4 regions of the Ensifer sp. NPDC090286 genome follow, and region 4 is predicted to be linked to each of the others. Evidence: riboswitches for the same ligand, from Rfam matches in the RefSeq annotation. Region 4 holds a riboswitch; each other region holds the start of a gene.
What was found. Region 4 has a riboswitch for thiamine pyrophosphate ahead of thiB (thiamine ABC transporter substrate binding subunit). Riboswitches for the same ligand answer to the same signal wherever they lie in the genome.

Region 1 (7,579 bases), on a different contig from region 4:
GCAACCGACCAGATCTGAAACGCAACGGGATTGGCGACGGCAACCACGCGTTTGAAATCGCCCTGCCGGAGATGGCGAGCGCGCGCACCGGTGAACTCGTCGTGCTTGCGGCGACCGGCAAAGGCGGCGAACTGCCGCTTCGTGTTCCCAAGCCCGATGAACAGGCGGCCGAAGCGCTGATTGCAGCACCGCTTGCAAAAGTGCTCGACAAGCTCGACGTGCTGATGGCGGCACAGCGTCAACTGCAGGTCTCGCAGCGTTCCGCCCTGCGATCGAAGCTTGACGACGGCGATGAAGCGGAAAACCCCGGGCTTGCAGCAATCAGCGACGATGTCGCGAACCTCCGCGGAGAAATTACCCAGCGACTGACCGATCTCGACGTCCACTTGATGCGGCTCGACGGTGTGATCGCGGGTATGGAAAAGAGCCTCAATGCCCTGAAGCAGCGCTCGAACGGCGATCTGAAGCCGGCGTTTCTGCTTCTTTTCGTGCTTGCAGGCTTTGCGGCAGGCGCGATCCTTTCCGTCTTTCTTCGGACCTGAGGCACATCTCATGCCTAGTTCGGAACTCAGCCTTTCCGCAAGCCCCGCACCGCTTGGCCGCATCGCGCGCAGTGGTCGCATCATCGCATGCCCGATCGACGAAACACTGCTGCTCGTAATCGGCACCGGTGGCCCGATGGCCGATCAGTTGTCGGTCGAGATCAATGAAGATGCGTCAACCCAGGTGATGGCATCGGTTGTCGGCTGGCGGCTGGCGGCGCCCCAGTCTTCCGCCACGCATGGCTTTGCCGCGCTGTTACCGATCGAAGGGTCTGATCCTCTGCCGACAACCCTGCGCTTCGGCAAGGCGGGCAACGGCAAGCGCTATATGGTCGCGCCACGCGCTGCTTCGATCGGTGAAGTGACGGCGATGCTGAAGGATTTCGCCGGTCCGCAGCTGGTACACGTGCTCGGCCGCCTGGTCGACGTGCTGATCAAGCCGCCGCATGCCGATCAACGGCTCGCGGCGATTACGACCCTGCTTAAGACCGGAGCGGCTCGCGACGGGTACATCGAGCTCCTCGGCGAGGGCCATGACGGGACCATCGCCCTGAAAGGATGGGCGCACGACCTGCCCGCCGGCGTCTGCCGGGCGATCGTCAAGAGCGACGATAGCTTTCTTGCGGAATGCAACGTCGCCATTTTCCAGCGCAACGACGCCCCTGAAGGTGCGGCTGGCTTCGTCGGCCTCCTTTCCGCAAACGACCTGCCCCGAGCGCGCGACATCAAGGGCATATTCTATCGCGGCCGTGGCGCCTGGCGTTATGCCGGGCTCCACGAACGCCGGGTCGTGACCGGTCCGCTCGAGACACCCGGCCATATCCGCGCGATGCTGCTCCAGAGCCAGAGTTCGCCCCAGGTCATGCTTCGCCTGCGCGATGCCGCGAGCGGATATGATGGCACCGAGACGATCTCGAGCCTTCCGGTTCCCGTCCGCCTTGGCGTGGATGCGCTCTACCAGGGTGAGGATGGTGCCTTCTTGATTTCGGGCTGGCTCTTGGACGCGGAAGGTCTTGTTGAAACCGTGCGACTTTGCCGACAGGGCGGCGGGGCACGGCTGGACGCAGCCTGGACCCGAACCGAGCGGTCCGACGTCGAAGAGGCCTTCGTCGATCGGCCGGACTTCAAGAGCGCGATTTCCGGTCACCGCCGATCGCATGGCTTTATTGGTCGCGTCGAGGTGCTAAATGGCGAGGCGGATGGACCAGTTCACCTCGAACTCACCCTCAGAGACGCCCGCCGCGCCTACATGCCAATTTTCCCGGTGCGGCTGCCGGCACGCGCCGCCGCCCTACGGCTGCTTGGTTCGATCGATCCGACAAGCTGGGCCCTGCCCGATATCATCGACCGGCAGATCGTCCCGTTCCTGACGGCGGCGCGTAGCAGTGCACCAACTGTGGAAACCACCGTCGACATCGGGCCCTTCGACCAGGCCGAGGGTACCGCCATCATTCTTGTCGCCGGGGAAACCGAAACGGATTTCGCGCCGCTGCTGGGGCTGCTCGCGCTTGATCCGCAAACGCGCCGGGCCCCGATCGCGCTCGTGCTTCAGGCCGAGCGGTTCCGACGGCACGCGGTCCATATCCGTCAGCTCTCGGAATTCTACCGTTTGCCGCTGCGGCTCATATCCGTCGAAGGCGCCGGCGATACATGCGACCTGGCGCAAGCGGCTGCCGAAAGGGTAAACAGCGACGCGGTCGTTCTGCTTTCCGGGTCGCTGACGCCAGCCAATGCCGGATGGTATCAGGCGCTCATTGCCGCTTACGAAGCAAAGACGGGAAGCATCATCTCGCCGACCCTTGCCTATGAGGATCACTCGATCCGCTGGGCTGGCAGCACGTCGCTCGATCGTCCCGACCATCTGCAATCGAGCCGATACGCCGGCTATCCCGTCGGCGCCGTCAATCGTCTGAAGCTGACGAGGGTTGCATCCGCATCGCTCGATTGCTGCATCCTGCCGCGCGAAGCGCTGATGGAGGACGCAGGCCTGTCGCCGACCTATCTCGGCGTGGCGCTGAAGGGCCTCGACCTCGCCCTTCGCCTCAGCGGAAAGGGCTACGAAGCCTACTGGCTTCCTTCCCTGCAGATGGTGGGATCCGACGAGCTCCCCGGAGCGGGCTCTGCCGCCACCGCGCGCTTCGTGGAACGCGTCGATCGGACGCTTTTCCGCGCCCGATGGACGCCCGCCCCCGAAGCTGCAAAGACAATCTTCGAAGAGGCTGGCGCATGAGCGAAAAACTCCGCGTGCTCGTGGTCTCCCATGGCCATCCGACCCACTCCCTTGGCGGAGCGGAAATTGCCTCACATGGCCTTCACAAGGCATTGAACGGGCTGCCCGGCGTGGAGTCGATCTACCTCGCCCGCGTCGGCGATCCGGTTCCGCGCCATGGCGCCTCCGCGCTGATGAGCCTGCGGCTTGCCATGGACGAAGTGCTCTACCACGCCGAGGACTTCGACCATTTCTTCCTCTCCAATGGCGATACGGAAGCGATCCGGCGCGACCTCCTGCGCTTCGTCGGCGACATCAAGCCGGATGTCGTTCACTTCCATCATATTCTTGGCTTCGGCCTGGAAGCGCTCTATGCCGTTCGTGATGCGCTGCCCAAAGCGCGCATCGTCGTGACGTTCCATGAATACCTGCCGATCTGCCACAATCACGGGCAAATGGTGAAACGCCCCTCAGGCCAGCCTTGCAACGGCGCCTCGCCGATCAGTTGCCACACGTGTTTCCCCGAGATTCCGGTGTCGCGGTTCGTTCGCCGCGAGCAGTTCGTGCGCGGTATGCTCAATCTCGCCGATGCCTTTATCGCGCCGAGTGCCTTTCTCGCCAATCGCTATGTCGAGTGGGGGCTCGAAGCCGCAAAGATCTTCGTCATCGAGAACGGCATCGTCATGGGTGACAAGGCGCCGGCCCGCGAATTGCCGTCGCCGACAGCCCGGCGCAACCGTTTTGCCTATTTCGGGCAGATGACGCCGTTCAAGGGCGTTCACGTGTTGATCGACGCCGTATCGCGCGTGCCCGACGACGTCTGGGGCGATGATTCCTCACTGATGATTTTTGGCGGCAACCTCGAGCGCCAGCCGAAAGACTATCAGGAGAAGGTGGCGAAGCTGATCGAGGACGCCGGTCGCCGTGTGCGCTTCTACGGTGCCTACCAGAACCAGGACATGCCGCGGCTGATGCGCTCGGTCGACTGGGTGGTAATGCCGTCGGTCTGGTGGGAGAATTCTCCCGTCGTCATCCAGGAGGCACTGCATCACGGCCGGCCGATCCTGTGTTCGGACATCGGCGGCATGGCCGAGAAGGTTCGTGACCGCCTGGATGGTTATCACTTCCGTGCCGGCAGCGCCCAGGATCTGGCCGACCGGCTGATCGACGTCTTGGGCGCGCCGCGGGCGTGGGACAATCTGCGGACAACGCTTCGGCGGCCGACGAGCCATGTCGATTGCGCGCGGGAGCATGTGGCGCTCTACCGCAAAATGCTCAAGGGCGAACAGCCGGCCGCGCCAAGCGCCGCAGTGGCTTGAGGTGCGATGAACGTCATGCTGCAGCGCATAGCCATATCGAGTCATTCGTCCGAGGCGGCCGTCTGCTTAGGGACCGTCCGAAGAGGCTTTGCTCTCGCCGCGACTGTCGCCCCACCAATGATGGAAATGATGCACAGGCCCCCGCCCCTGCCCGATAGTCAGCCGATCGGCAGCGACCAGCGCGTCATGCAAGTAAGCCTTGGCAGCGACGACCGCATCCTCGATCGGCTTCCCCTTGGCAAGACCCGCAGCGATTGCGGCCGAGAGGGTGCATCCGGTGCCATGATCGTTCCTGGTTTCGATCCGCGGCCGCGACAAGTGCAAAGCCGTTTCCCCGCTGTAGAGGATATCGATCGCATCTCTGCCCTTGGCATGCCCGCCCTTCATCAGCACCGAACGCGCACCGAATTTCAGAAGCATATCGGCCTGGCGTGCGATCTCGCTATCGGTTTCGGCGATCCCGCGTCCGGTCAACAGCGCCGCCTCGGGCAGGTTCGGCGTCAGAATGAGCGCGAGCGGCAACAACGCCTCCTTGAGCGTCGCGATCGCGTCCGGCTGCATCAAGTGATCGCCCGAGGTCGCCACCATCACCGGGTCGATGACAGCCAGCCGGTCGTAGCGCTTCAGACCAGCCGCGATCACCGCGATCGTCTCGCGCCGCGACACCATGCCGATTTTCACCGCACCGACGGCAAGATCGGACAACACCGCGTCGATCTGAGCCGCAACGACGGTCGGGGAGATATCCTCCACCGCAGATACCCCGCGGGTATTTTGCCCCGTGACCGCGGTGATCACGCTTGCGCCATAAACTCCGAGCGCCGAGAACGTCTTCAGATCCGCCTGGATGCCGGCCCCGCCGCCGGAATCCGAACCTGCGATGGTAACGGCGATCGCGGTCATCGCCCCACCTGCATGAGCCTTGAGCCTTTTTGGATTGAGTCAAAAACAGACACGAGCAAAGCGACCTCCCGGAAATGGACGGAGATCCGATCGGTAAGCGCAAAGACGGCAGGTGAGCAGAAGGGCCCTTGCCGTTCCTACGCCGGTATGATCCGGATCAGGTTCAAGGGTCTGGCTCACCACCATCTCAGCACCGTGACGGTGCGCCCCTCGGCAAGAGGGATGCTAGGGGGACATGGGCGGGGATGTCAATTGATAGATGCAGCGGATCCAAGCCGCGTCTTTCCACACAGGCCCTGCGGACCAAGCGATCGAGAAAGAGGCCGTGGAATGACACGTCCGCTTCACGATCCTATTTTCCCGGGATCGTCAGCAATGCCGACGCAACATATCGTTAGAACGCCACGAGTGCCGTATTATTTCGCGCACGGGAAACAACGATGAAGGACGACACGATGCGGATCGAAGAAACGGCCATTCCCTCTGTTTTCTTGATAAAGCCTAAGCGATTCGTCGATACGCGTGGATACTTCGCCGAGACCTTTCGGGCCGATCAATTCGCCGAAATCGTCGGGACGCACTCTTTCGTCCAGGATAATCAATCGCTGTCGCGTGAAGCCGGTACTGTGCGCGGACTGCACTTCCAACTGCCGCCGCGCGCACAGGGAAAACTGGTTTCTTGTATCGCCGGCGCCCTTTGGGATGTGGCGGTAGACCTTCGAAGCGGGTCACCGACCTACGGAAGCTTCGTGGCTGCTGAGCTTTCCGAAGAGAACGGTCACCAGCTCTGGATTCCGCCGGGTTTCGCCCACGGTTTCTGTACGCTGAAACCGGCGACCTTGGTCAGCTACAAAGTGACCGATTACTACAGCCCTGAGCATGATCGTGGGCTTCTCTGGAACGACCCCGAACTCGGGATAAACTGGCCCGTGCCCCCGAGTAACGCCATCCTGTCGGACAAAGACAGGGATCAGCCAAAACTCTCCGATCTACACACTAAGCTCGAGCGAGAAGCTTAGTCTTGATGTTTATCATAAAAGGACTTCGCTGAGATATGCGTGTACTTGTTACCGGCGGGGCTGGTTTTATTGGTTCGGCGGTTATTCGACACCTCATTATCGACAAGGGATATGACGTGTTGAACGTAGACAAACTGACCTACGCAGGAACCCTTAGCTCCCTAAGGTCCGTCGCAAACAACCCATCATATCGCTTTCTCAGGGCTGACATATGCGATGGGCGGGCTATTGCCGATGCCTTCTCCACATTCAGGCCCGATCGCGTCATGCATCTCGCTGCCGAGAGTCATGTCGACCGCTCAATTGCCGGCGCAAGGGATTTCATCGAAACGAACGTTCTTGGAACGTTCAACCTGCTGGAATGCGCAAGGGCATATTGGCAGTCCATGAAGGATGAGGGCAAACGCAGGTTTCGCTTTCTTCACGTTTCAACGGATGAAGTGTACGGCTCGCTCGCGGATGACCAGCTCTTTTCCGAGGAGACGCGGTATGATCCAAGCTCCCCTTATTCGGCTTCGAAGGCCGCTTCCGATCATCTCGCCAAGGCATGGGCACGCACCTATGGCATGCCCATCTTGGTTTCCAACTGCTCAAACAACTACGGTCCCTATCACTTCCCCGAAAAGCTGATCCCGCTGACCATCCTGAACGCGCTCGAAGGCAAGCCACTCTCGATCTATGGCGACGGCACGAACATTCGCGACTGGCTCTTCGTCGAAGACCATGCCCGCGCGCTCGACCTGATCGCGGAGCGCGGTAGAATTGGCGAGACTTACAATGTCGGGGGACGCAACGAGCGGCGGAACGTCGATGTAGTCAGGCGCATCTGCGCCACACTCGACATGCTTGTCCCCGCATCCTGCCCACGGAAACAGCTCATTCAATTTGTCGAGGACAGGCCGGGGCACGATTTGCGCTACGGTATCGATGCGACGAAACTGGAAGAGGAGCTCGGCTGGAAGGCGGAAGACAGCTTTGAAAGCGGAATTGCGAAGACGATCCGCTGGTACTTAGACAACGAATGGTGGTGGGGCCCTCTTCGCAAGGGATATGACGGGGTGCGCCTGGGTGTGCTGCATTCTGGTGTCGGGCAATGAATCAGATTCCGCGCATAGTTGTCACGGGCCTGAAGGGCCAGGTTGTTCAGTCGTTTGTCGAGCAAGGGAAGGGCCGCAGCGACGCGGAAGTCATTCCACTCGGTCGCCCGCAACTAGATCTGAAGGATCCCAGTTGCATAGACGGCGTCATAAGGGCAGCAGCTCCTGACGTGATCATTTCGGCCGCCGCCTATACCGCCGTCGACCACGCCGAGGCCGATGAGACGAGAGCATACGCGATTAACGCGGTCGCACCGCAGGAATTGGCGCGCGTCGCGAAAGCCCTGAATATCCCGATCATCCATCTATCGACGGACTACGTCTTCGACGGGACAAAATCCACACCGTATACCGAAAGCGATAGGGTGTGCCCTGTAAACGTCTACGGCAAAAGCAAGTGGGAAGGCGAGCGATCGGTCGCCGCTGGCACCGAAAATCACGTCATTCTCAGGACCGCTTGGGTCTACAGCCCATTTGGCAGAAATTTCGT
Region 2 (7,579 bases), on a different contig from region 4:
GCGCGAGCCTTGCATAACGTTCAATCGATGTGGGGACAAGCTCATCGGCTGCCGGGCGACGTGATGCGCGGGGAGCGGGGCTGCCGTGAGGGGACAGCGGAAAACTGCACAAATGGCGCGCGTGGCAGGGATTGCAGGGGTGGGTTTCGACGCTCAAGCAGGCCAGGAGACGGTGAAGGAGGCCGTCGACGATCACCGATTCGTGACCGCGGTCGGAAGTCGTGAGCGAACGGAAGGGGCCGGTACCGACCCCTTCCGATGCTTGCGACGCCTACTCTGCCGGGCCAGCGGCCCCTTCCACCGGCATATAGAGGTCGCCGCCCTCGCGGTACTTCGCGGCCATCGCCTCCAGCCCTTCCTTCTGCGCCTCGGCCCGGATGTCGTGCGAGATCCGCATGGAGCAGAATTTCGGGCCGCACATGGAGCAGAAATGCGCGACCTTGTGCGCCTCCTTCGGCAGGGTCTCGTCGTGGAAATTGCGGGCTGTTTCCGGGTCGAGCGAGAGGTTGAACTGGTCTTCCCAGCGGAACTCGAAGCGGGCGCGCGACAGCGCGTCGTCGCGCACCTGGGCTGCCGGATGACCCTTGGCGAGATCGGCGGCATGGGCGGCGATCTTGTAGGTGATGACGCCGACCTTCACGTCGTTGCGGTCAGGCAGGCCGAGATGCTCCTTCGGCGTGACGTAGCAGAGCATGGCGGTGCCGAACCAGCCGATCATCGCAGCACCGATCCCCGATGTGATGTGGTCGTAGCCGGGGGCAATGTCCGTCGTTAGCGGTCCGAGCGTGTAGAACGGCGCTTCGCCGCAGACGGCGAGCTGCTTGTCCATATTCTCCTTGATCTTGTGCATCGGCACGTGGCCGGGGCCTTCGATCATGACCTGACAATCCTTGGACCAGGCGATCTTGGTGAGCTCGCCGAGCGTTTCGAGTTCGGCGAATTGCGCGGAGTCATTGGCGTCGGCGATCGAGCCCGGGCGCAGGCCGTCGCCGAGCGAGAAGGAGACGTCATAGGCGCGGCAGATGTCGCAGATCTCCTCGAAATGCTCGTAGAGGAAGCTCTCGCGGTGGTGGTGCAGACACCACTTGGCCATGATCGAGCCGCCGCGCGAGACGATGCCGGTGACGCGGTCGACGGTGAGCGGGATGTAGTGCAGGCGGACGCCTGCATGGATGGTGAAATAATCGACGCCCTGTTCGGCCTGCTCGATCAGCGTGTCGCGATAGACTTTCCAGGTGAGGTCCTCGGCAATGCCGTTGACTTTTTCCAGCGCCTGGTAGAGCGGTACGGTGCCGATCGGAACCGGCGAATTGCGGATGATCCATTCGCGGATGTTGTGGATGTTGCGGCCGGTCGAAAGGTCCATGACCGTGTCGGCGCCCCAGCGCGTCGCCCAGACCATCTTTTCGACTTCCTCGGCCATCGACGAGGTGACGGCGGAGTTGCCGATGTTGGCGTTGATCTTCACCAGGAAGTTCCGGCCGATGATCATCGGTTCGGATTCCGGATGGTTGATGTTGGCGGGCAGGATCGCCCGGCCGCTGGCGATTTCCTGGCGGACGAATTCGGGCGTGACATGATCCGGAACGTGAGCGCCGAAGCTCTCGCCGTCGCGGACCTTTGCGCGCGCCGCGTCGCGGCCGAGGTTCTCGCGGATCGCCACAAACTCCATCTCCGGCGTGATGATGCCGGCGCGGGCATAGGCAAGCTGCGTCACGGCTCGGCCACCCGTGGCCTTCAGCGGCGCATGCTGGAACGGGAAGGTCGGTGTCAGCCGGTCGCCGCTCACGAAGCCGTTGTCTTCGGGACGAACCGTTCGTCCCTCATAGGTCTCGACATCGCCGCGGTCGACGATCCAGTTGCGGCGCAGCCGCGGCAGGCCGTCCTCGATGCGGATCTCGGCACCGTCGGCGGTATAAGCGCCAGAGGAATCATAGACCGTGACCGGTTGCTCGCCCGAGGTCGGGTGCAGAGCAATCTCGCGCATCGGCACGCGAATATCCGGATGAAGAACGCCCGGCTTGTGGATCTTTCGGGAGGCCGGAAGCGGGCCTTGCGTGACCGTGAGGGCTGCGGGTTTGGTGGCAATATTCATGACGAGGCTCCAAGTTGCGATTGGAGACCCAGTTCTGATGCCGGAAAGATGAAAGACGCTCCGCCAGGTGCTCACCGCACGGAATCCTGGCTTCGATATCTGCACCGTCCCTACGCCAGTATGAACTGGATCAGGTTCAACGGGTCACTGCGCTATAGCCGGCAAGCCGGCCATCCAGCAGAATCTCAGCCCCTTGCGGGACCCCCCTGGTGAATGCCTAGATCATAGCCATCGAACGGCCCGGGTCGTCAAGCGTGAATTCGCCTGTCGACAAAGATGCACCTAGTGCGTGTATTTTCGGATTCGGATTTGCCGCTAGCGGCCGGCCTTTTCCGGTGCTGTCCGCTCGGCATAATCGGCGCGGTTGATGCCGTGGCGCTGGAGCTTATCGTAGAAGGTCTTGCGCGGGATGCCGAGCGCCTCGATCGTCGCCTTGACGTCGCCGCGCTGGGCGCGCAGCACCTCCTTCAGGATCTCCGCCTCGTAGCGTTCAAGCCGTTCCGGCAGCGCAAATCCGGGCTGTTCGGCCACCGCAATCGTTTGGCCCAGCGGACCTTCCACACCAAGCGCCACCCGCTCGGCAAAATGCGAGAGTTCACGCACATTGCCCGGCCAGGCATGCGTCATCAGATGCCGTTGTACGGCTGGAGAGATCATCGGCACGTCGCGCTTGAAGCGCTCGGCCGCCCGGGTCAGGAAGTGCGAGAAGAGCAGCGGGATATCGTCACGGCGTTCGCGCAACGGCGGGATCGACAGTGTCACGACATTCAATCGGAAGTAGAGGTCTTCGCGAAAGTCGCCACGCTCCACCGGATTGCCGAGATCGATCTTGGCAGCGGCGATGACGCGGATATCGACCGGACGAACCTGGTTGGTACCAAGCGGCGTGATCTCGCGCGCTTCCAGAACGCGCAGCATCTTCACCTGCGTTGCCGGCGGCATCGCCTCGATTTCGTCGAGGAACAGCGTGCCGCCGCTCGCATGCTCGATCCGTCCGATGCGCTTCTTCAAGGCACCGGTGAAGGCGCCCGGTTCGTGGCCGAAGAGTTCGCTTTCGATGACCGTTTCCGGCAGCGCACCGCAGTTCAGCGCCACCAAATTGCCGGTGCGGCGCCGGCTCCAATTGTGCAGCAGGGTCGCCACCACTTCCTTGCCGCTGCCGGTTTCACCGGCGACGAGCACGTCGACATCGGTATCGGCGATGTGCCGGATCGTCTGGCGCAGGCGCTCCATGACCGGCGTCTGGCCGATCAGCGGCAGGCTGTCGCCGGCCGTCTCGGCGGCCCGCTTCAGCGCGCGGTTTTCCATCACGAGCCGGCGTTTTTCGAGCGCCCGGTGCACGCTCTGCACCAGCCGATCGGCGGCAAAGGGTTTTGGGATGAAGTCGTAGACGCCGTCCTGCAGGGCCTGCACCGCCATCGGGATATCGCCATGACCAGTCACCAGGATCACCGGCAGGTCTGCGTCGAAGGCTTCGATGCGGCGGAAGAACGCGAGGCCGTCGATGCCCGGCATGCGGATATCGCTGACGACGATACCATCGAAATTGGCATCGAGCGTCTTCAACGCTTCGGCGGCGCTGGCAAACGGGATGACGGTGAGGCCGGCGAGTTCCAGCGTCTGCGTCATCGCCTTGCGCAGATGGGTGTCGTCGTCGACGAGATAGACGGTCGGCTGCATCGCTCAGGCCCTCTTCAGGCGAACCGTGAAGACGGTGCCCTTGTCGCTGGTATCGACGGTGATATCGCCGCCATAATCGGCGACGATCTCCTTGGAGATGGCAAGGCCGAGGCCGAGGCCCTCGTCCTTCGAGGTGTTGAACGGCGTGAACAGATCCTCGCGGATATGCGGGGGAATGCCCGGGCCGTTGTCGGCAACGACGAGCGAAACCGTCCCGGAGGGGCTGTCCTCGCAGCGCACGCGGATCTCTGCATCGCCGCGCGCGCCGAGCGCTTCCAGCGCGTTCTGCAGAAGATTGATCAGCACCTGTTCCAGCCGGATGCGACTGCCGAGCACGCGGAGGCCAGTTTCCGGCAGGTCGATGCCGATCGCATCCATGCGGCCGGCAAAGCGGCTGCGCAGCAACAGCATCGCCCCTTCGATCACGTCGCGCATCGGCGTCGGTTCGGCGACGAAGCGGCCCTTGCGGGCAAAGCTTCTGAGTTCGTCGGTAATGGTGCCGACCCGGTCGGTCAGTTCGGCGATGCTGACGAGGTTCTCGACCGCGGTCTGCTGCTGGCCGCGATCGAGGAAGGTGCGGGCGTTGTCGGCATAGGCGCGGATGGTCGCGACCGGCTGGTTGATCTCATGGGCGACGCCGGCCGCCACCTGGCCGAGGATCGCCAGCCGGTTCGCCTGGATCAGTTCCTGTTGCACCGCTTGCAGCTTCTCGCCGGTGCGCCGGTGGTCGGCGATCTCGGTTTCGAGATGATCGCGGGCAAGGCTGAGATCATGGGTGCGCTCCGCCACGCGGGTTTCCAGCTCGTCGCGGGCGGCGCGATCCCGCGCCGATGCGAACGCCAGCGTCTGGCGGCGGCGCAGGAGGAAGGCGGTAAGGGCCAGCAGCGGTGCGAGGAGAGCGAGCGCAATCAGCCGGGCCTCGCGGGTTGCCGCCGAGATCGCGCCATCGAGCGGCGCCAGTTGCTCCAGCCGCCAGCTTGTGGTCGGCACCATGGTTTCGACCCTGAGGAACCGCCGCTCGCTGTCGCCGGGCAGGAGCGCCCGCAACTCGCTGGAACCGTCGCTCGTCGGTTCGATGTCGCGGAAAGGCAACGGCAGCAGCGAGGCATCGCCGAACTGCAGGCTGTCGCGGATGGCGGCGACGCGATCGCGCGGAATGGTCCTCGTCGTCATGAAGCGCCAGGACGGGAAGCTGGTGATCAGCACGATACCGCGCCGGTCGGTGACGTAGACCGGCTTGCCGGACGTGAGCCATTCGGCCTCCACATCGTCGAACTCGAGCTTGGCGACGACGACGCCGATCGGACCGTCGGGACCCTGAACCCGGCGGGAGATATAGAGACCTGGCCGCTTGCTGACGTTGCCCATGGCGAAATGCTCGGCCTTGCCGTCGCGCATCGCCATGCGGAAATACTCGCGGAAGGCATAGTCGTTGCCGACGAAACTCGTCGGCTCGCGCCAGTTGCTGGCAGCGACCGCGACGCCATCGGGGCCGATCACGTAGATGACAGCGGCATCCGTGTTGGCCGCCAGCGCCTGCAGCTTTTCGTCCAGCCGCTGCAGCGCCGCTGGGCTGCGGGTCGAAAGGGCCGCCTTCACCTCGACATCGTCGGCCAGCACCAGCGGCGTCGACCGCTGGCGCTCGAGCACGGCGCGCAGCAGCGAGGCCTTCAGATTGGCATCGATCCGGCTTTGGGCATCGACCGTTTCGAGCGCCTGGCTTCGGCCGTATTCGCCGGCAAGCAGGAGTGCAGCGACAAGCAGGGCGACGGCAAGGCCGGCAAAGACGAGCCAAGTGCGGCGCATCGACTGGTCGAGATCTGCCAGATTGAGGGGGGCGGAGAGGGCATTGAACATGGTCCAATTGTGCATTTTTTCGCTCAGGCTTCCAGATGGGCTGTGCGGAAATCCGCTCAACTCTTTGTGCGCGCCAAGCCGCCCGCACAAAACATTCTCATCAATTCAAAGGGTTGGTTCCTGCCGCCGCGAACTGGCACGGCCGTTGCAAATGACATCCTCATGACAGCCCGCGCTGTCGCGCATCGGAATTTGACCCGGGAGGCCCGGCATGACGCCGGACTGGGTGCAGTGGAGGAACTCATGATTATCGAACAATCCGCGGAACCGCGCGGCAAGACACCTTTCTATCGCCATCTCTATGTCCAGGTGCTGGTGGCGATCGCCGCCGGTATTCTGCTCGGCCATTTCTATCCGTCGCTCGGCACGGAACTGAAGCCCCTCGGCGACGCCTTCATCCGTCTCGTCAAGATGATCATCGCGCCGGTCATCTTCCTGACGGTCGCGACCGGCATCGCCGGCATGACCGATCTTGCCAAGGTCGGCCGCGTCGCCGGTAAGGCGATGATCTACTTCCTGACGTTTTCGACGCTGGCGCTGATCATCGGCCTGATCGTCGCCAATGTCGTGCAGCCGGGCGCCGGCATGCACATCGATCCGGCTTCGCTCGACGTCAAGGCGGTGACCACCTATGCCGAGAAGGCGCATGAGCAGACGATCACCGGCTTCCTGATGGGCATCATCCCGACGACGCTGGTCGGTGCCTTCGCCGATGGCGACATCCTGCAGGTGCTGTTCATTTCCGTGCTCTTCGGTCTGTCGCTCGCCATGGTCGGCAAGAAGGCCGAACCGGTCGTCGACTTCCTGCACGCGCTGACGCTGCCGGTCTTCAAGCTGGTCGGCATCCTGATGAAGGCCGCCCCGATCGGCGCCTTCGGCGCGATGGCCTTCACCATCGGCAAATACGGCGTCGGCTCAATCGCCAACCTCGCGATGCTGATCGGCACCTTCTACATCACGTCCTTCCTCTTCGTGTTCATCGTTCTCGGCGCCGTCGCCCGCTACAACGGCTTCTCGATCGTGGCGCTCATCCGCTACATCAAGGAAGAGCTGCTGCTCGTTCTCGGCACGTCCTCGTCGGAAGCAGCCCTTCCGGGCCTGATGAGCAAGATGGAAAAGGCCGGCTGCAAGCGTTCGGTTGTCGGCCTGGTCATCCCGACCGGCTACTCCTTCAACCTCGACGGCACCAACATCTACATGACGCTGGCCGCACTCTTCATCGCCCAGGCGATGGATATCCCGCTGTCGCTCGGTGATCAGGTGCTGCTGCTGCTCGTCGCGATGCTGAGCTCGAAGGGTGCCGCCGGCATCACCGGCGCCGGTTTCATCACGCTGGCTGCGACGCTCTCGGTCGTGCCGGCCGTACCGGTCGCCGGCATGGCGCTGATCCTCGGCATCGATCGCTTCATGTCGGAATGCCGCGCGCTGACCAATTTCGTCGGCAATGCGGTCGCAACCATCGTCGTTGCGAAGTGGGAAGGGGAACTCGACGAGGCACAGATGGCCGCGGTCCTTGGTGGTCGCACGCCGGAAGCCTTGCCACAGCCGGCCTTGCAGGCCGCGGAATAAGTTTGCCTCCCAAGGCATGACTGCGACAGCAGTCCGGACGCGGCTCGTGGCAACACGGGCCGCGTTTTCGTTTGGGCTACTGGCCGCTCAAGGTCATCTTCGACGTTTCAGGCGCACCGGCGTTCAGATAGGCGACGAAGTCCCGGAGCATCGGCACCCGGCGCGGGCGGAAACTCTCCTCCGTCATCGCGACATCGACGATGCGGTCGACGCGGAACTTGCGGAAATCCTGGCGCAGGCAACACCAGGCAAGCAGCACCAGCATCCGCTCGAGATAGACGATCGCCAGCGGCAGGACCTGTCGGCCCGTCCGCTGCTGGTCGGCGTCGATATAGCCGATCATGACTGCGCGCTCCTGCCAGCAGGCCTCACGCAAAA
Region 3 (7,579 bases), on a different contig from region 4:
TGGTGTCCTGCGCGAAAGACAAGTTCTCCGGCCCGCCGACCTGGGAGGACATCATCGGCAGGACGATCGACCACGGGCGCCGGCCGAACCTGTTTGCCGACCTGAGCTACCTCAGCGAACTCGTCACCGACAACACGCCCGGGCTGCACGAAAAGATCCGCGCGCTGCTCGACAAATGGCTGAAGGACTACGATCCCGGTGCGCGCCATCTGATGTTCGGCACCGACTGGTCGATGATGGCGCTGGAGAAGGACTACAACGCCTATGTCCCGCGGATCGCCCAGCAGCTGAAAGAGGCCAATGTCAGCGAGGAGGACCAGCAGAACATCTTCTGGAAGAACGCCTCCCGCTACCTCGGCCTCGACCGGCCGGGGCCGACCCGCCAGCGGCTCGCCACCTATTGCCGCAAGCGCGGCCTGGATGCCTCCTGGCTCTCGCAGCTGGAGATCGCCTGACCGCGGAGATCGACGCCCGCGATCTGGCACCTGCTCATCGCCACGGTGCAGTCCTGGTAATCCATTCGCGGGTCCGGCCTTCCGGGTCGGCATTGCGGGTGATGTCCGTCACCACGGCGGCGATGTCGGCGCCGTGCTCGAAGACGCCGGCAATCCGCTCGACGTTGAGGCCGCCGATAGCGACCAGCGGCAGGGACCCGACGCGGCTCCGCCAGGCGGCAAGGCGCGGCAGTCCCTGCGGCGCCCACTTCATCGCCTTGAGGCTGGTCGGGTAGACCGGCCCAAGTGCGATGTAGTCCGGGTCGGCTGCCAGCGCCGTCTCCAGTTCCACCTCGTCATGGGTGCTGAGGCCGAGCTTCAGGCCGGCGGCGCGGATAGCAGCAAGGTCGGCCTCCGCCAGGTCCTCCTGACCGAGATGGACGAAGTCGCAGCCTTCGGCGATCGCCAACTGCCAGTAGTCGTTGACGATGAGCTGGCAGCCCTGCTCGTCGCAAACAGCCTTGGCCGCGCGGATCTCGCGGCGGATCTCCGCTTCCGGACGATCCTTGACGCGCAGCTGTACCAGCTTGACGCCGAGCGGCACCAGCCGCTCGATCCAGGCCGCGCTGTCGACGATAAGGTAGAAGGGGTCGAGTTTCACGCAAACACCGCCTTTCCGATGACGGGGGTGGAAGGAACGGCAAAATCGCGCGGTTCGAGCATGCCTGCCTCGAAGGCCTGCCGCCCGGCATCGATCGCGCCCGCAAACGCCGAGGCCATCAGCGCGGGCCTGGCGGCGCCGGCGACGGCCGTGTTGAGCAGGACGGCGGCGAAGCCGAGCTCCATCACCGTCGTTGCGTGCGAGGGCCGGCCGATGCCGGCATCGACGATCAGCGGCACATCGGGGAAGTTCGCCCGCATTGCCCGAAGCGCCTGGATGTTCTGCGGCCCCATGGCGCTGCCGATCGGCGCGCACCAGGGCATCAGCACCTTGCAGCCGGCTTCCAAGAGTCGCTCGGCAACCACCAGATCATCCGTGGTGTAGGGAAAGACCTCGAACCCTTCGGCCGAGAGGATGCGCGCCGCCTCGACCAGCCCGAAGACATCGGGCTGCAGCGTGTCGTGGTGGCCGATCACTTCGAGCTTCAGCCAGTTGGTGCCGAAAACCTCGCGCGCCATCTTGGCCGTCAGCACCGCCTCGGACACCGAATGGCAGCCGGCAGTGTTCGGCAGCACGTGCACCCCGAGCGCCCGGATCAGTTCGAAGAAGGCGCCGCCCTGGCGGCCCCCGGCAGTTTCGCGCCGAAGCGAGACCGTGACGATCTCGGTGCCCGAGGATCGCACCGCATCTTCGAGCACGGCGGGGGAGGGATAGCGGGCGGTGCCGAGAAGCAGTCTCGAGCGCAGGTCCTGTCCATAAAGCGTCAGCATGTCTCAGCCTCCTTTCATCGGCGAGAGAATTTCGATGCGGTCTCGGTCGCAAAGCGCATGACCCGGACGGTCGGCCCGGTGCACCAGTTCGCCGTTGACGGCGGTGGCGAGCCAGTCGCCCTCGAAATCGAGCGCGGTCAGAAGCTCGGCGAGGGTGGCGACGGCGAGGTCGTGATCCTCGCCATTGACGGTCAGTCTCATGCGGCATCTCCCTTCAGGTCCCGCGCAAGCGCAAGGTCGGCTGCTTCCGCCGCCAGGGCCGGCGAAAGCAGGAAGCCGTGGCGGTAAAGTCCGTTGATCGTGATGGTCTGCCCGGCGCGCAGGGCACGCGGCAGGTTGTCAGCGAAGGCGGGGCGGACGCCGGCGCCGGTCTCGACGAGGCGCGCTTCGCCGAAGGCCGGATGCAGGGCATAGGCGGCGTTCAGCAGTTCCATGAGCGAACGGGCGGTGATCGGTCCGCCGTCATCCGTCTCGATCATCGTCGCCCCGCACATGAAGAGGCCGCCGCCGCGCGGCACGATGTAGAGCGGGATGCGCGGATGAATGAGCCTGACGGGCCGCGACAGTTCCACGTCGCTTGTCTCAAGATAGAGCATTTCGCCGCGCACGCCGCGCAGGCCGGGCGTGTCACCGATACGTGCCGCACCGGTGCAGTCGGCGACGAGATCGTGCTGTCCGTTGTCGCTCGCCTCGGTGACGAAGGCGATGCCGCGATCGACAAGCTTCTTCCGCAGCCGGGCGATCGCCCGGCGCGGGTCGAGATGCGCCTCTCCCGGAAAGAACAAGGCCTCTCGGAAGCGCCCGGCAAGTGTCGGTTCCAGCCGTTCGATCGCCGCTGTGTCGAGCCATTCGAAGCCGGAGGTGCGCGAGGCAAAGCGCCTGAGTTCGCCGGCGTCCCGTGGCGGGGCGACGACCAGCGTACCGTTGCGGGAAACTTCGCCTGGCAGGACGTCGTCCCACCAGTCGATGGCGCCGATACCCTTCGTCAGCACCGCCTCTTCGGCGCTTTCGCGCTCGCACCAGGGCGCCAGCATGCCGCCGGCACACCAGGAGGCCGCACCGGCAAAACCTGGCTTACGCTCGACGACCGTCACCGCGACACCGCGGGCGCTGAGTTCATGGGCCAGACAGAGCCCCGCGACGCCGGCACCTTTCACGAGGACCCGCATCGCTCAGCGCTCCCGTGCGGCGCGAACGGGCCGTCGTAGGCAACGAAGCGGGATGGTGTTGGCGGTGTGCATGCCGAGGCTCCAAAGGTGGAGACCCAGTTCACGAGCGGGGGAGGGGAAGGACGCCCTGCCGATTGATCCGTCACGTGAGCGCGACGTTTGCGGCAACGAATCTGCACCGTCCCTACGCCAGTATGAACTGGATCAGGTTCAACGGGTCACTGCGCCGCGCAACCGCATAGCAGAATCTCAGCCCCTTGGCGGGACACCCCTGGTGAATGCTCCAAGCTGACCGCTCGGGGCCGTTTTTGTCAAGAGCCAGCATTCGTGCTGACTGTGATCTGACTGCCGAAAAAATTATCTATAATTTGCGGCGACAAAGCGGAGGCGTCGGTGGCGTGATGGAAGGAAGAGTGTTGGCCGACCGGAGTGAAGCTTGGAATGCCGGAGAAGTCCGGATTCGCAATGGTTTCGGTGGCGGCGTGCGCGAGACTTCGGGGTTGGCGCGCGAATGATTGATTGTCGGTCCTCGCCCTCTGTCGACGGCGTCCGGACCTTCATGTGATCCAAAAATACAACCAGAAGAGTATGTTATGTAAACATTTCTCCGCTTGGGTGCTTGCGAATTTCCGTTTCCGACAAAATTATAGATAATATTGGATTCTATCTATTTTACGATGGCGACGACCTGGAGGACGAGCTGAAATGCTGGACAAGAACCGACCGACTGGTGCTGATTTTATCCCGGGCGACAAGGCCCAATCCCGCTGGACCCAGGCGGAAGCGGAGAAAATCTATAATCTGCCGTTCAACGATCTGCTCTACCGCGCCCACACCGTCCACCGTGCGCAGTTCGATCCCAACGCCATTCAGATGAGCCGGCTCCTCTCGATCAAGACCGGCGGCTGCGCCGAGGATTGCGGCTACTGCAGCCAGTCCGCCCACTACCCGACAGGGCTCAAGGCATCGAAGCTGATGGAGGTCGAGCGTGTGCTTGCCGAGGCGCGCAAGGCGCGCGACGGCGGCGCGACCCGCTATTGCATGGGGGCCGCGTGGCGCAGTCCGAAGGATCGCGACATGGATGCCATCGTCGCCATGGTCGGCGGGGTGCGGGCGCTCGGCATGGAAACCTGCATGACGCTCGGCATGCTGACGCCGGCCCAGTCTGCGCGGCTCGCCGAGGCCGGGCTCGATTACTACAACCACAATGTCGATACGTCCGAACGCTTCTATAGCGAGATCATCACCACCCGCAGCTTTGCCGACCGGCTGGAGACGCTCGCCAATGTCCGCGACGCCGGCATCAAGGTCTGCGCCGGCGGCATCCTCGGCATGGGCGAGACGGCCGACGACCGGATCTCGATGCTGGTGACCCTCGCCAACCTGCCGGTGCCGCCCGAAAGCGTGCCGATCAACATGCTGATCCCGATCCCGGGCTCTAAGCTGGCCGATGCGGCACCCGTCGATCCGATCGATTTCGTCCGCACCATTGCCCTTGCCCGCATCCTGATGCCGCAATCGCATGTCCGGCTTTCGGCCGGACGCACCGACATGAGCGACGAGACGCAGGCGCTCTGTTTCTTTGCCGGCGCCAATTCTATTTTCGTCGGCGAAACCCTGCTGACCGCCGACAATCCCGGCGAGGACCACGATGCAGCACTCTTCCGGCGGCTGGGATTGAAGCCGATGGCTCCGCCGGCAAGGCAGGACGCGGCGGAATGACCGCGGGTCTTTTTGCGCGCTACGAGAAGACGCTGGAGGGCCTCGAACGCAAGGGCCGCCGGCGCGCTCTTGCCCCCGCCGGCGGGATCGACTTCACCTCGAACGACTATCTGGCGCTCGCCGCCTCGCCACGGCTGAAGGCGGCGATAACGGCCGCAATCGCGCGCGGCGTGCCTGTCGGCTCCGGCGGCTCAAGGCTGTTGCGCGGCAATCACGAAGAACACGAGGCGCTGGAGGCGGAAGCGGCCGCCTTCTTCGGCGCCGAACGGATGCTCTTTTTCGGCAGCGGCTATGCCGCCAATGCTGCCTTGTTTTCGACGCTGCCGCAGCGTGACGATCTCATCGTTCACGATGCCCTGATCCATGCGAGCGCCCGTGAAGGCATCGCCGCAAGCAAGGCCGATGCGGTGGCAGCAGTGCACAACGATGTCGGCGCCTTTGCCGATGCCATCGGAAAATGGCGTCGGGCCGGCGGAGCGGGGCGCCCGTGGATTGCCGTCGAAAGCCTCTATTCGATGGATGGCGACCGCGCGCCGCTTGCCGACCTCCTCGCGCTTGCCGCGCAGCATGACGGCTTTCTCGTCATCGACGAGGCGCACGCGACCGGCGTCTTCGGACGGGAAGGTCGCGGTCTGGCGGCGGAGTTGGAAGGCCGGGAGAACGTCGTCGTGCTGCACACCTGCGGCAAGGCGCTCGGTGTTTCCGGCGCGCTGGTCGGGGCAGGCGCCGTCCTTTGCGACTATCTCGTCAACCGCGCCCGCAACTTCATCTATTCGACCGCGCCTTCGCCGCTCGTCGCGGCTGCGGTGCGTGAAGCGCTCGTAGCCCTCGTCGATGAGCCGGAGCGCCGTGCCGCATTCGACAGCCTCAGGTCCTTCACCAACCGGGCGCTCGCCGAGATGCTCGACATCGAAGGCAGCGGCTCGCAAATCCTGCCCATCCCGATCGGCGACAACGGCCGAGCGCTCCGCATCGCCGCCCGCATGCGCGCCGAGGGCCAAGATATCAGGGCAATCCGCCCGCCGACGGTGCCGGAAGGCACCGCGCGTCTTCGGATCGCCATCACCCTCAACGCCGACCAGGCCGCAATCGCGCAGATGCTGCAGCAGTTGAAGAGCGCGATCGCCAAGGAGCGGACATGAAAACCCGTATCGTGGTCACCGGTACCGATACCGGCATCGGCAAGACCATCTTTTCCGCAGCCCTCACCGACGCGCTCGACGGCTGCTACTGGAAGCCTGTGCAGTCAGGTCTCGACGAAGAAACCGACAGCGAAACCGTCGCCCGGCTTGGCCGGTTATCAGCCGACTGCATCCTGCCTGAGACCTACAGGCTCGCAACGCCGGCCTCGCCGCATCTGTCGGCACGGCTCGACGGCGTCACCATCGACCCGGAACATCTGTCCCCGCCCATGGTGGATCGACCACTGGTGATCGAGGGTGCCGGCGGGCTTCTGGTGCCGCTGACGGAGCGCATGGTCTTTGCGAATGTCTTTGCGCGCTGGCAGATCCCGATGGTTCTCTGCGCTCGCACCGGGCTCGGCACGATCAACCACACCCTGTTGTCGCTCGAAGCGCTGCGTCGCCGCGCCATTCCCGTTCTCGGCGTCGCCTTCATCGGCGACGCGCAGGAGGACAGCGAAGCGGTCATATCCGAACTTGGCGCCGTGCGGCGTCTCGGCCGGCTGCCGCGGCTCGATCCGCTGACGCCCGACCGCCTGCGCAACGCCTTCGCTGAAAATTTCAACATCGCCGATTTCCTGGAGGTGCCGGCATGAGAAACTCCGCCGTCTGGTATCCCTTCACCCAGCATGCGCTGGAACCGGCGATGCGCCGCATCGTCGGTACCGAGGGCGCCTACCTCGTCGACGAGGACGGCGCGTCGATCCTCGACGCGATTTCGTCCTGGTGGGTCATCACTCACGGCCACCGTCACCCCACCATCATGGAGGCGATCCGCAAGGCCACGGAGACCTACGACCAGATCATCTTCGCCGAATATACCCATGCGCCGGCTGAGGAACTCGCGCGCGGGCTGATCGAGATCGCCCCGCCCGGGCTCGCCCATGTGTTCTATTCCGACAGTGGTTCGACCGCGGTCGAGGTCGCGCTGAAAATGGCGCTCGGCTTCTTCCACAACAACGGCCGGCCGCGAAACCGCATCTGCGTGCTGGAGCACGGCTATCACGGCGACACGATCGGCACGATGTCGGCGGGCGAAAGAGGCGTCTTCAATGCCGTCTACGCGCCGCTGCTCTTCGCCGTCGATCGCTTGCCCTTTCCGGAGACGGGCCGGGAGCAGGCGACACTCGACGCCTTCGAGCGGGCTTGCGCCTCCGGCGAGGTTGCCGCCCTGTTGATCGAGCCACTGCTGCTTGGCGCCGGCGGCATGAAGACCTATCCTGCTTCCGTGCTGTCCGAGCTCAAACGCATCGCCGAACGGCATGGCAGCCTGCTGATCGCCGACGAGGTGATGACCGGTTGGGGGCGGACGGGCCGCCTGTTTGCCTGCGAGCAGGCCGGGATCACGCCCGATATTCTCTGCACCTCGAAGGGGCTGACCGGCGGCGCGCTTCCCCTGGCCGCGACGCTTTGCAGTTCGGAGATCTTTACGGCGCATCTTTCGGCCGACCGGCGCAAGACCTTCTTCCATTCGAGTTCCTACACGGCCAACCCGATCGCCTGTGCCGCGGCACTCGCCAATCTCGCCGTCTGGAGACAGGAGCCGGTCGAGGCGCGCATAGAAACCTTGGTCGCACACCAGCATCGGCATCTGGCGCGCTTCGCTGATGATCCGCGCTTCGCCGACGTCCGCCAACTCGGC
Region 4 (7,579 bases):
TTTCCAGGAAGCGCCGGTCGTGCGAGATCAGCACCAGCGCCGAGCGGCTGCGGATCAGTTCGTCTTCCAGCCATTCGATCGTCGGCAGGTCGAGATGATTGGTCGGCTCGTCGAGCAAAAGGATGTCCGGCTCCGGCGCCATGACGCGGGCAAGCGCCGTCCGGCGCGCCTCACCGCCGGAAAGACGCTTTGGGTCTTCCTCGCCGGTCAGCCCCAGATGCTGCAGCAGATAGGCGACGCGATAGGGATCGTCGCTTGGGCCGAGGCCCGCCTCGGCATAGGCCTGCACCGTGTCGTAGCCGTCGAAATCCGGCGCCTGGTGCAGATAGCGGATGGTGGCCGAGGGATGGCGGAACACTTCGCCCGACTGCGCCTCGGCAAGGCCCGCGGCGATCTTCATCAGCGTCGATTTGCCCGAGCCGTTGCGGCCGACCAGGCAGATCTTGTCGCCCGGCTCCACTTGAAAATTGGCGCCGGCAAGCAGTGGCGTACCGCCAAAGGTGAGGAAGATATCGTCGAGTTTCAGAATGGGAGGCGCCAAGGCTCAGGCTCCGGAAAGATCATAGGGGCGGGCAAGCACGAGGGCGCGGCCGCTCTTGAGAGTGAAGCGAAGGGGACCCTCCGCAACGTTGGAAACGGTTCGGGACGAGCCGAACGGCAGGGTGAAATCGTCGAGCGGATAACGCGCATTGACGATCGAAAGGTCGGTAAGCTCGGTCAGACCCAGCACCGAGAAGAGGCAGCCCTTGGGCAGGTCGACTTCGAGCGAGCCGGCCAGCAGCGGATAGGCCTCTTCCTCGCCCGACGTCATCAACACCGAAAGCCCGCGCTCGGCAAGGGCGACGGCATGAAGCAGATGCATGAACGCATGATCACTGCGGGTGCCGCCGAGCGCGCCGGCGAAGATCAGGCGATCGGCCCCACGCGACAGCGCCGCCTCGACCGCGATCTCGCCGTCCGTCGCGGCCTTTGCCGCCGGATAGGGCTCGCGCGGGACCGAGGCGTAGTCCGCAAGAAGGGCTTCCTCGGTCGAGTCGAAATCACCGACCCAGACATCGGGCACGATGCCGAGCAGCCGCGCATGGCGCATGCCGCCATCAGCCGCGATGAAGCGACTTGCGACCAGCTGGTGAGCCAGCCGGTCGGTCAGCGAAAGGGCGCCGCCAAGCAGAATGGTGAAGGTCGATCGAGCCATGGCAAAGCCCATAGCGCAAAGGACCGCCGAAGGAAAACGAAGAAAACCGTCGGGCGACCGGTTCTCGGTATTTTGGTCAACTCGTCAATGCCCCTCGGGCACCGGATCGCGGAACAGCATGCCGGCATAAATGCCGGGGGTCGAATCCGGGATCTCGACGGCGCCGGCCACCCGCTCGTAGAACTTCGCCGGCCCGACACCGCCGATAATCGCGTAGCCGTAGCCGGCCTCGCGCATGGCCATCAGGCTTGCAAGCAGCAGCGCCTCGCCGATCCCCTGCCCGCGCATGCCTTCGTCGACACCGGTCGGACCGAAGAAGCCGAGCGCCGTCACGTCGTGGCAGGAAAAGCCGACGATCTTTTCGTCCTGGACTGCGACATGCATGCGTGTCGGGGTCGAGGAAAAGGCGGCTTCCGCCTCGCCCGCCCATCCGGCGCCAAAGGTCTTTTCGATCCAGGACACGACCAGGCGGCGCTCCGGCGCAATGGCGCGGCGAATGCTGACGCCAGGACCAAGCTTCGACTGAGGCTCAGCCGGCAGGGCATAAAGTCGAACGAGCATATCAGGCATGACATTTCCTCCTCGCTGCCGTTGTGTAGCGCAGTTGGCGGCTTAGGCAAACACGCGCCGTTGTGCCGGCCAGGCGCTCTTGCTTCCCCGCAAACATCGCTTGCCTTGGGGCCTTGGCAGCGGTAAATCTCTTGCCGCTCTAACGGGGTGCCTCCCGACCGCACAGCGGCCGGAGGCTGAGAGGCGTCAAAACGCCAACCCGCGGAACCTGATCCGGCTCATACCGGCGGAGGGATTAGACGCGATCGGATCGATACGCCCTTTTCCCATGCAACAACGAACTTTGGGAGAGAGGTCCTCGCCATGTCCAATTCATCGCAACTCAAACTCTTTAGCCGGCTAGCCCTTGCGGCCGCCGCAAGCCTCGTATTTTCCGGCGTCGCGGCCGCCGCCGACAAGACGCTGACGGTCTATACCTATGAGAGCTTCATCACCGAATGGGGACCGGGCGCCAAGGTTGCGGAAGCCTTCGAGAAGACCTGCGAGTGCAAGGTCAACTATGTCGGCGTTGCCGACGGCGTCGAGCTGCTCACCCGCCTGAAGCTCGAAGGCGAGGCCTCCAAGGCCGACATCGTGCTCGGCCTCGACACCAATCTGGTTGCGGAAGCCAAGGCAACGGGCTTCTTCGCGCCGCACGGCATCGAGGCAACCGGCGTCACCGTACCCGGCAACTTCTCCGACGACACCTTCCTGCCCTATGACTACGGTCACTTCGCCGTCGTCTATGACACCGAGACGCTGAAGACGCCGCCGAAGAGCCTGAAGGAACTGGTCGAAGGCGACCCGTCGCAAAAGATCGTCATCGAGGATCCGCGCACGTCGACGCCGGGCCTCGGTCTGCTCCTCTGGGTCAAGGCCGTCTATGGCGACGAGGCGGGTGCCGCCTGGGCGAAGCTGAAGGACCGCGTCCTGACCGTTACCCCCGGCTGGTCGGAAGCCTATGGCCTCTTCACCAAGGGCGAGGCGCCGATGGTGCTGTCCTATACCACGTCGCCGGCCTACCACATGGTCGCGGAAAACACCGAGCGCTATCAGGCGGCCGCCTTCTCCGAAGGCCACTACATCCAGATCGAAGTCGCCGGCATGACCAAGAACGCCAAGGAGCCGGAACTGGCAAAGCAGTTCCTCGCCTTCATGACCGGTCCGGAGTTCCAGTCGATCATCCCGACGACCAACTGGATGATGCCGGTCGCAGCGACCAAGGAGCCGCTGCCGGACGCCTTCAACAAGCTGGTCAAGCCGGAAAACACGTTCCTCCTGCCTTCGGAGGAGGTCGCCAAGAACCGCAAGGCCTGGATCGACGAATGGCTCGCCGCCATGAGCAAGAACTGAGGCCGGATTGTTCGCACTGCGCGAAAATCGCATGACAGTGGTCGCCGGGGCAGCCTGCCTCGGCGCCTTCGTGCTTTTCGTCGGCCTGGCGATCGTCGCCTTGCTGAGCCAGACGGGCGGCGCGAGCGATGACGCGCTCTTCGACGCCTATATCTGGCGCGTCACCCGCTTCACCCTGCTGCAGGCGACACTCTCGACGCTGCTGTCGGTGCTCTTTGCCATCCCCGTCGCCCGGGCGCTGGCGCGGCGGCCGCAATTTCCCGGCCGCATCTGGCTCTTGCGCCTGATGGCGCTGCCGCTCGGCCTGCCCGTTCTCGTCGGCGCACTCGGCTTGATCGAGATCTGGGGGCGCCAAGGCTTCCTCAATTCCGGCCTGCGCTGGCTCGGCCTCGCGCAGCCCGTCAGCATCTACGGCCTGTTCGGCATCCTGCTCGCCCATGTCTTCTTCAACATGCCGCTTGCGGCGCGCCTGTTCCTGGCCGGGCTCGAGCGCATCCCCGCCGAATACTGGCGCAGCGCCGCCAATCTCGGCATGCCGTCGCGCGCACTCTTCCGTTTCATCGAATGGCCGGTCCTGCGCGGCCTCCTTCCAGGTGCCGCCGGCCTTGTCTTCATGCTCTGTGCCACCAGCTTCACCCTCGTGTTGACGCTCGGCGGCGGGCCTGCGGCCAGCACAATCGAAGTGGCAATCTACCAGGCGCTGCGCTTCGATTTCGATCCGCCTCGCGCCATCGCGCTATCGGCCCTGCAGATCACCATGACCGGCCTGCTGCTGTTCCTGCTTCGTTATCTGGCGATCGAGCCGGAAGAGGGCATGACCGGTGGCCGCACCGTGCGCCGCTTCGATGGCGCATCCAGGATCGCGCGCCTGAGTGATGCCGCCTGGATCGCCCTTGCCTTTCTGTTTCTCGGCGCACCGCTGGTCGCCGTCCTCATCTCCGGCCTCGAAGCCGATCTGCTGAAACTCGCGCGCGACCCGGCGGTGCACCGGGCGCTACTGACCAGCGCGGCAATCGCGCTCGCGTCGGCCCTCGCCTCCGTCACCATGGCGGCCGTGATGATCCGCGCAGCCGCGACCGTCACCGCGCCGCGTCACGCGACGTCGCTCGCCCGCGGCTTTGCCGGCGCCATCGGCGCCAGCACCTCGCTGATCCTGCTGGTGCCGCCCGTGGTGCTTGGCGCCGGCTGGTTCCTTCTGCTGCGCCCCTTCGGCGATGTCGCGCGCTTTGCGCCCGTTATCGTCGTGGCGATCAATGCGCTGATGGCGCTTCCCTTCGTCCACCGCATCCTCGCGCCGGCAATGGCGACCCACGCGGCGCGGTCGGAACGACTGACGGCAAGCCTTGGCATCCGTGGTTTTGATCGCCTGCGATGTATCGACTTTCCGGCGCTGCGCAAGCCGCTGCTGATGGCGCTTTCCTTCGCCATGGCGCTGTCGCTCGGCGATCTCGGCGCCGTCGCCCTCTTCGGCAGCCAGGACATGGTGACGCTGCCCTGGCTGCTCTATAGCCGCATGGGCAGCTACCGCACCGACGACGCCGCCGGTCTCGCCCTTTTCCTCGGGCTTCTGTGCCTGATCTTCACCATCCTCGGCACGGCGAATGACAGCCGGCCGGAAAGACGCAAAACATGACCCACCCCGTTCCCGCGATAGAGCTGCGCGATGTCGAGGTCCGTTTCGAAACGGCCGCGCTCACCTTCGATTGCGCGATTGCCACCGGTGGCATCGTCGCCGTCGCCGGTGCGTCGGGCTCCGGCAAGTCGACGCTGCTCCACCTTATTGCCGGGTTCGAGGACCCCGATCGCGGCGAGGTCCGCATTCTCGGCGAGAACGTGGCCGACCGGGCGCCGTCGGAACGGCCGGTCTCGATGATCTTCCAGGACAACAACCTTTTCGCCCATCTCGACGTCGCGACCAATATCGGCCTCGGCATCGACCCAGCGCTTCGATTGACCGCGACCGACCGCGACAAGATCGAAGACGCGCTCCGCCGCGTCGGGCTCGAAGGCTTCGGCAAAAGGCTGCCGCCGACGCTTTCCGGCGGCGAACGCCAGCGTGTCGCGCTTGCCCGGGCGCTTGTGCGAAAGCGCCCGCTGCTGCTGCTCGACGAGCCCTTCGCGGCGCTTGATCCCGGCATGCGCGCCGGCATGCGCACGCTCCTGCGGGAACTGCACGCGGAGGAAGGCAACACGATCCTGATGATCACACACCATCCCGAAGACGTGAAAGCCCTGGCCGACAGCGTGTTTTTTCTCGACCAGGGGCGTATCATCGCAAACGATACCCTCGACCGTTTCCTGGAGCGGCGGGATAATGCGGCGATCGACCGCTTTCTCGGCAATACTTGAAGGACGGATCGGATTCACCGCGCCCTTGGCCGGTTGCCACAATTTGACCGCGGCGCCATGCGACGCGCGAAATATCCGGCAAGGCGCGAATATTCCCGCATCCGTTGCCGTGATACCACGGGGCAACTATTTCTACCGAGACAAACTAGGCAGGTGGCGCTGAAATCAGATACAGCAAGACCAGGACTGAAAGGTCGCGGCAGAGCAACGCTGCCGGGCTGAAAAAGTAGGACTTTCAACGCTGTCGTTCCACGTTTCCGCAGGATGCGGGCGGAGCGACGGACGGAAACGGGCTGAGGCATGGAGAGGCATACAGTCACACACGACCGGATCCCGCCGACGGGCGGACGGCTGCGTGGACGCGCCGTGGTTGCATTGCTTGCGACCACGCTCCTTTCCGCATGCCAATCCGTGATCGAGCAGACCTATCAGCCGACGGTTTCGCCTTCCTCCAATCCGCAGATCGTGGAGGAAGTCCAGAAGAACGATCCGCGGGCACAGCTGGGCGCGCGCGAACATCCGCGCATCGTCGCAAGCTATGGCGGCGAGTACAAGGACGCCAAGACCGAGCGCCTGGTGGCGCGCATCACCGGCGCGCTGACGGCGGTCTCCGAGAATCCGCAACAGTCCTATCGCATCACCATCCTGAACTCGCCGGCCATCAACGCCTTCGCGTTGCCGGGCGGTTACCTCTACGTCACCCGCGGCCTGCTCGCGCTTGCCAACGACGCCTCCGAGGTGGCAGCCGTGCTGTCGCACGAGATGGCCCACGTCACCGCCAACCATGGCATCGAGAGGCAGCAGCGCGAGGAAGCGGAAGTGATCGCCAGCCGGGTGGTCTCCGAGGTGCTGTCCTCCGATATCGCCGGCAAGCAGGCACTCGCCCGCGGCAAGCTCCGGCTCGCGGCCTTCTCGCGCAACCAGGAACTCCAGGCCGACGTGATCGGCGTGCGCATGCTCGGCGAGGCCGGCTACGACCCCTATGCCGCCGCGCGCTTCCTCGACTCGATGGCCGCCTATAGCCGCTTCACGGCGGTCGATCCGGAATCCGACCAGAGCCTCGACTTCCTGTCGAGCCACCCGAACGCGCCCCAGCGCGTCGACCTCGCGCGCCGGCATGCCCGTGCCTTCGGTCCCGAAGGAACCAGCGGCGACCGCGGGCGCGACTACTATCTCGCCGGCATCGACGGCCTGCTCTATGGCGACAGCCCGCAGGAAGGCTATGTGCGCGGGCAGACCTTCCTGCACGGCCAACTCGGCATCCGCTTCGACGTGCCCGTCGGATTCCAGATCGACAACAAGGCCGAGGCGGTGCTGGCGACCGGCGCCGGCGACATCGCCGTGCGCTTCGACGGCGTCGCCGACACGGGCGGCCGAAGCCTGACCGACTATATCGCCAGTGGTTGGGTGACGGGCCTCAAGCCCGATACGATCCGGCAGATCAGCGTCAACGGCCTGGAAGCCGCAACCGCGCGGGCCTCCGCCGACCGTTGGGATTTCGACGTGACGGTCATTCGTATCGATACGCGCATCTACCGCTTCCTGACCGCCGTGCCCAAGGGGTCGAACGCGCTCGAGCCGACCGCAAACCAGTTGCGCACCTCGTTCCGCCGCATGACGGCCGCCGAGACGCAGTCGCTGAAGCCGCTGCGGATCCGGGTCGTGACCGTCCGGCCCGGCGATACGATCACCACGTTGTCGGCCCGCATGATGGGAACCGACCGCAAGCTCGACCTCTTCCGGGTGATCAATGCGATGCAGGTCAGCTCGACGATAAAGCCGGGCGACAAGGTGAAGATCGTTTCCGAGTAGCGTGAGGCAGTCGCGGTTGCAGCGCGTTGGTGCGCGGGTGATTGCCTGCCGTCTGTAAGGCAAGCGCGTCGCTGGGTGCCTCTACGATTGCCCCAAAAAGCCCAGCACCAATCGTCTCATTGCCAAGCGATCAACGGGCACCACTGCAGCCCGGCTCAGTGCCGGGTCGCCGAGCACAGCACTGGCGTGGCGGCGTCAGACGGTCAATGAATGCCTGCAGTCAGCGCCGGCGCTCTCGTCGCCAAGGCCGCCCGGAGCTTTTCCAGGGCCCGGGTTTCGATCTGCCGCACCCGTTCCTTGGAAATGCCGAGATCGATGCCG

Region 1: linked by a shared signal. The riboswitch ahead of thiD (bifunctional hydroxymethylpyrimidine kinase/phosphomethylpyrimidine kinase) and the one ahead of thiB (thiamine ABC transporter substrate binding subunit) in region 4 are both predicted to bind thiamine pyrophosphate.
Region 2: linked by a shared signal. The riboswitch ahead of thiC (phosphomethylpyrimidine synthase ThiC) and the one ahead of thiB (thiamine ABC transporter substrate binding subunit) in region 4 are both predicted to bind thiamine pyrophosphate.
Region 3: linked by a shared signal. The riboswitch ahead of thiO (glycine oxidase ThiO) and the one ahead of thiB (thiamine ABC transporter substrate binding subunit) in region 4 are both predicted to bind thiamine pyrophosphate.

What each region holds. Positions count from the first base shown of each region.
Region 1 is NZ_JBIVYF010000002.1:1,068,037-1,075,615, forward strand. Features, by position in the region: gene ACIQUG_RS15030 (hypothetical protein) at 1-542, shown strand, start outside; gene ACIQUG_RS15035 (hypothetical protein) at 553-2,772, shown strand; gene ACIQUG_RS15040 (glycosyltransferase family 4 protein) at 2,769-4,070, shown strand; gene thiD (bifunctional hydroxymethylpyrimidine kinase/phosphomethylpyrimidine kinase) at 4,137-4,973, opposite strand; TPP riboswitch at 5,091-5,194, opposite strand; gene rfbC (dTDP-4-dehydrorhamnose 3,5-epimerase) at 5,429-5,992, shown strand; gene rfbB (dTDP-glucose 4,6-dehydratase) at 6,028-7,089, shown strand; gene rfbD (dTDP-4-dehydrorhamnose reductase) at 7,086-7,579, shown strand, end outside.
Region 2 is NZ_JBIVYF010000005.1:327,753-335,331, forward strand. Features, by position in the region: gene thiC (phosphomethylpyrimidine synthase ThiC) at 272-2,095, opposite strand; TPP riboswitch at 2,185-2,313, opposite strand; gene ACIQUG_RS25730 (sigma-54-dependent transcriptional regulator) at 2,411-3,775, opposite strand; gene ACIQUG_RS25735 (ATP-binding protein) at 3,779-5,647, opposite strand; gene ACIQUG_RS25740 (dicarboxylate/amino acid:cation symporter) at 5,876-7,201, shown strand; gene ACIQUG_RS25745 (helix-turn-helix transcriptional regulator) at 7,278-7,579, opposite strand, start outside.
Region 3 is NZ_JBIVYF010000005.1:191,602-199,180, forward strand. Features, by position in the region: gene ACIQUG_RS25110 (amidohydrolase family protein) at 1-455, shown strand, start outside; gene ACIQUG_RS25115 (thiamine phosphate synthase) at 490-1,095, opposite strand; gene ACIQUG_RS25120 (thiazole synthase) at 1,092-1,865, opposite strand; gene thiS (sulfur carrier protein ThiS) at 1,869-2,066, opposite strand; gene thiO (glycine oxidase ThiO) at 2,063-3,034, opposite strand; TPP riboswitch at 3,198-3,317, opposite strand; gene ACIQUG_RS25135 (hypothetical protein) at 3,313-3,549, shown strand; partial or broken gene bioB (biotin synthase BioB) at 3,815-4,756, shown strand; gene ACIQUG_RS25145 (8-amino-7-oxononanoate synthase) at 4,753-5,898, shown strand; gene bioD (dethiobiotin synthase) at 5,895-6,533, shown strand; gene ACIQUG_RS25155 (adenosylmethionine--8-amino-7-oxononanoate transaminase) at 6,530-7,579, shown strand, end outside.
Region 4 is NZ_JBIVYF010000007.1:241,757-249,335, forward strand. Features, by position in the region: gene ACIQUG_RS30110 (ABC-F family ATP-binding cassette domain-containing protein) at 1-541, opposite strand, end outside; gene ACIQUG_RS30115 (thiamine diphosphokinase) at 545-1,195, opposite strand; gene ACIQUG_RS30120 (GNAT family N-acetyltransferase) at 1,280-1,765, opposite strand; TPP riboswitch at 1,899-2,017, shown strand; gene thiB (thiamine ABC transporter substrate binding subunit) at 2,069-3,097, shown strand; gene thiP (thiamine/thiamine pyrophosphate ABC transporter permease ThiP) at 3,105-4,730, shown strand; gene thiQ (thiamine ABC transporter ATP-binding protein) at 4,727-5,446, shown strand; gene ACIQUG_RS30140 (M48 family metalloprotease) at 5,747-7,258, shown strand; gene ACIQUG_RS30145 (RNA polymerase factor sigma-32) at 7,462-7,579, opposite strand, start outside.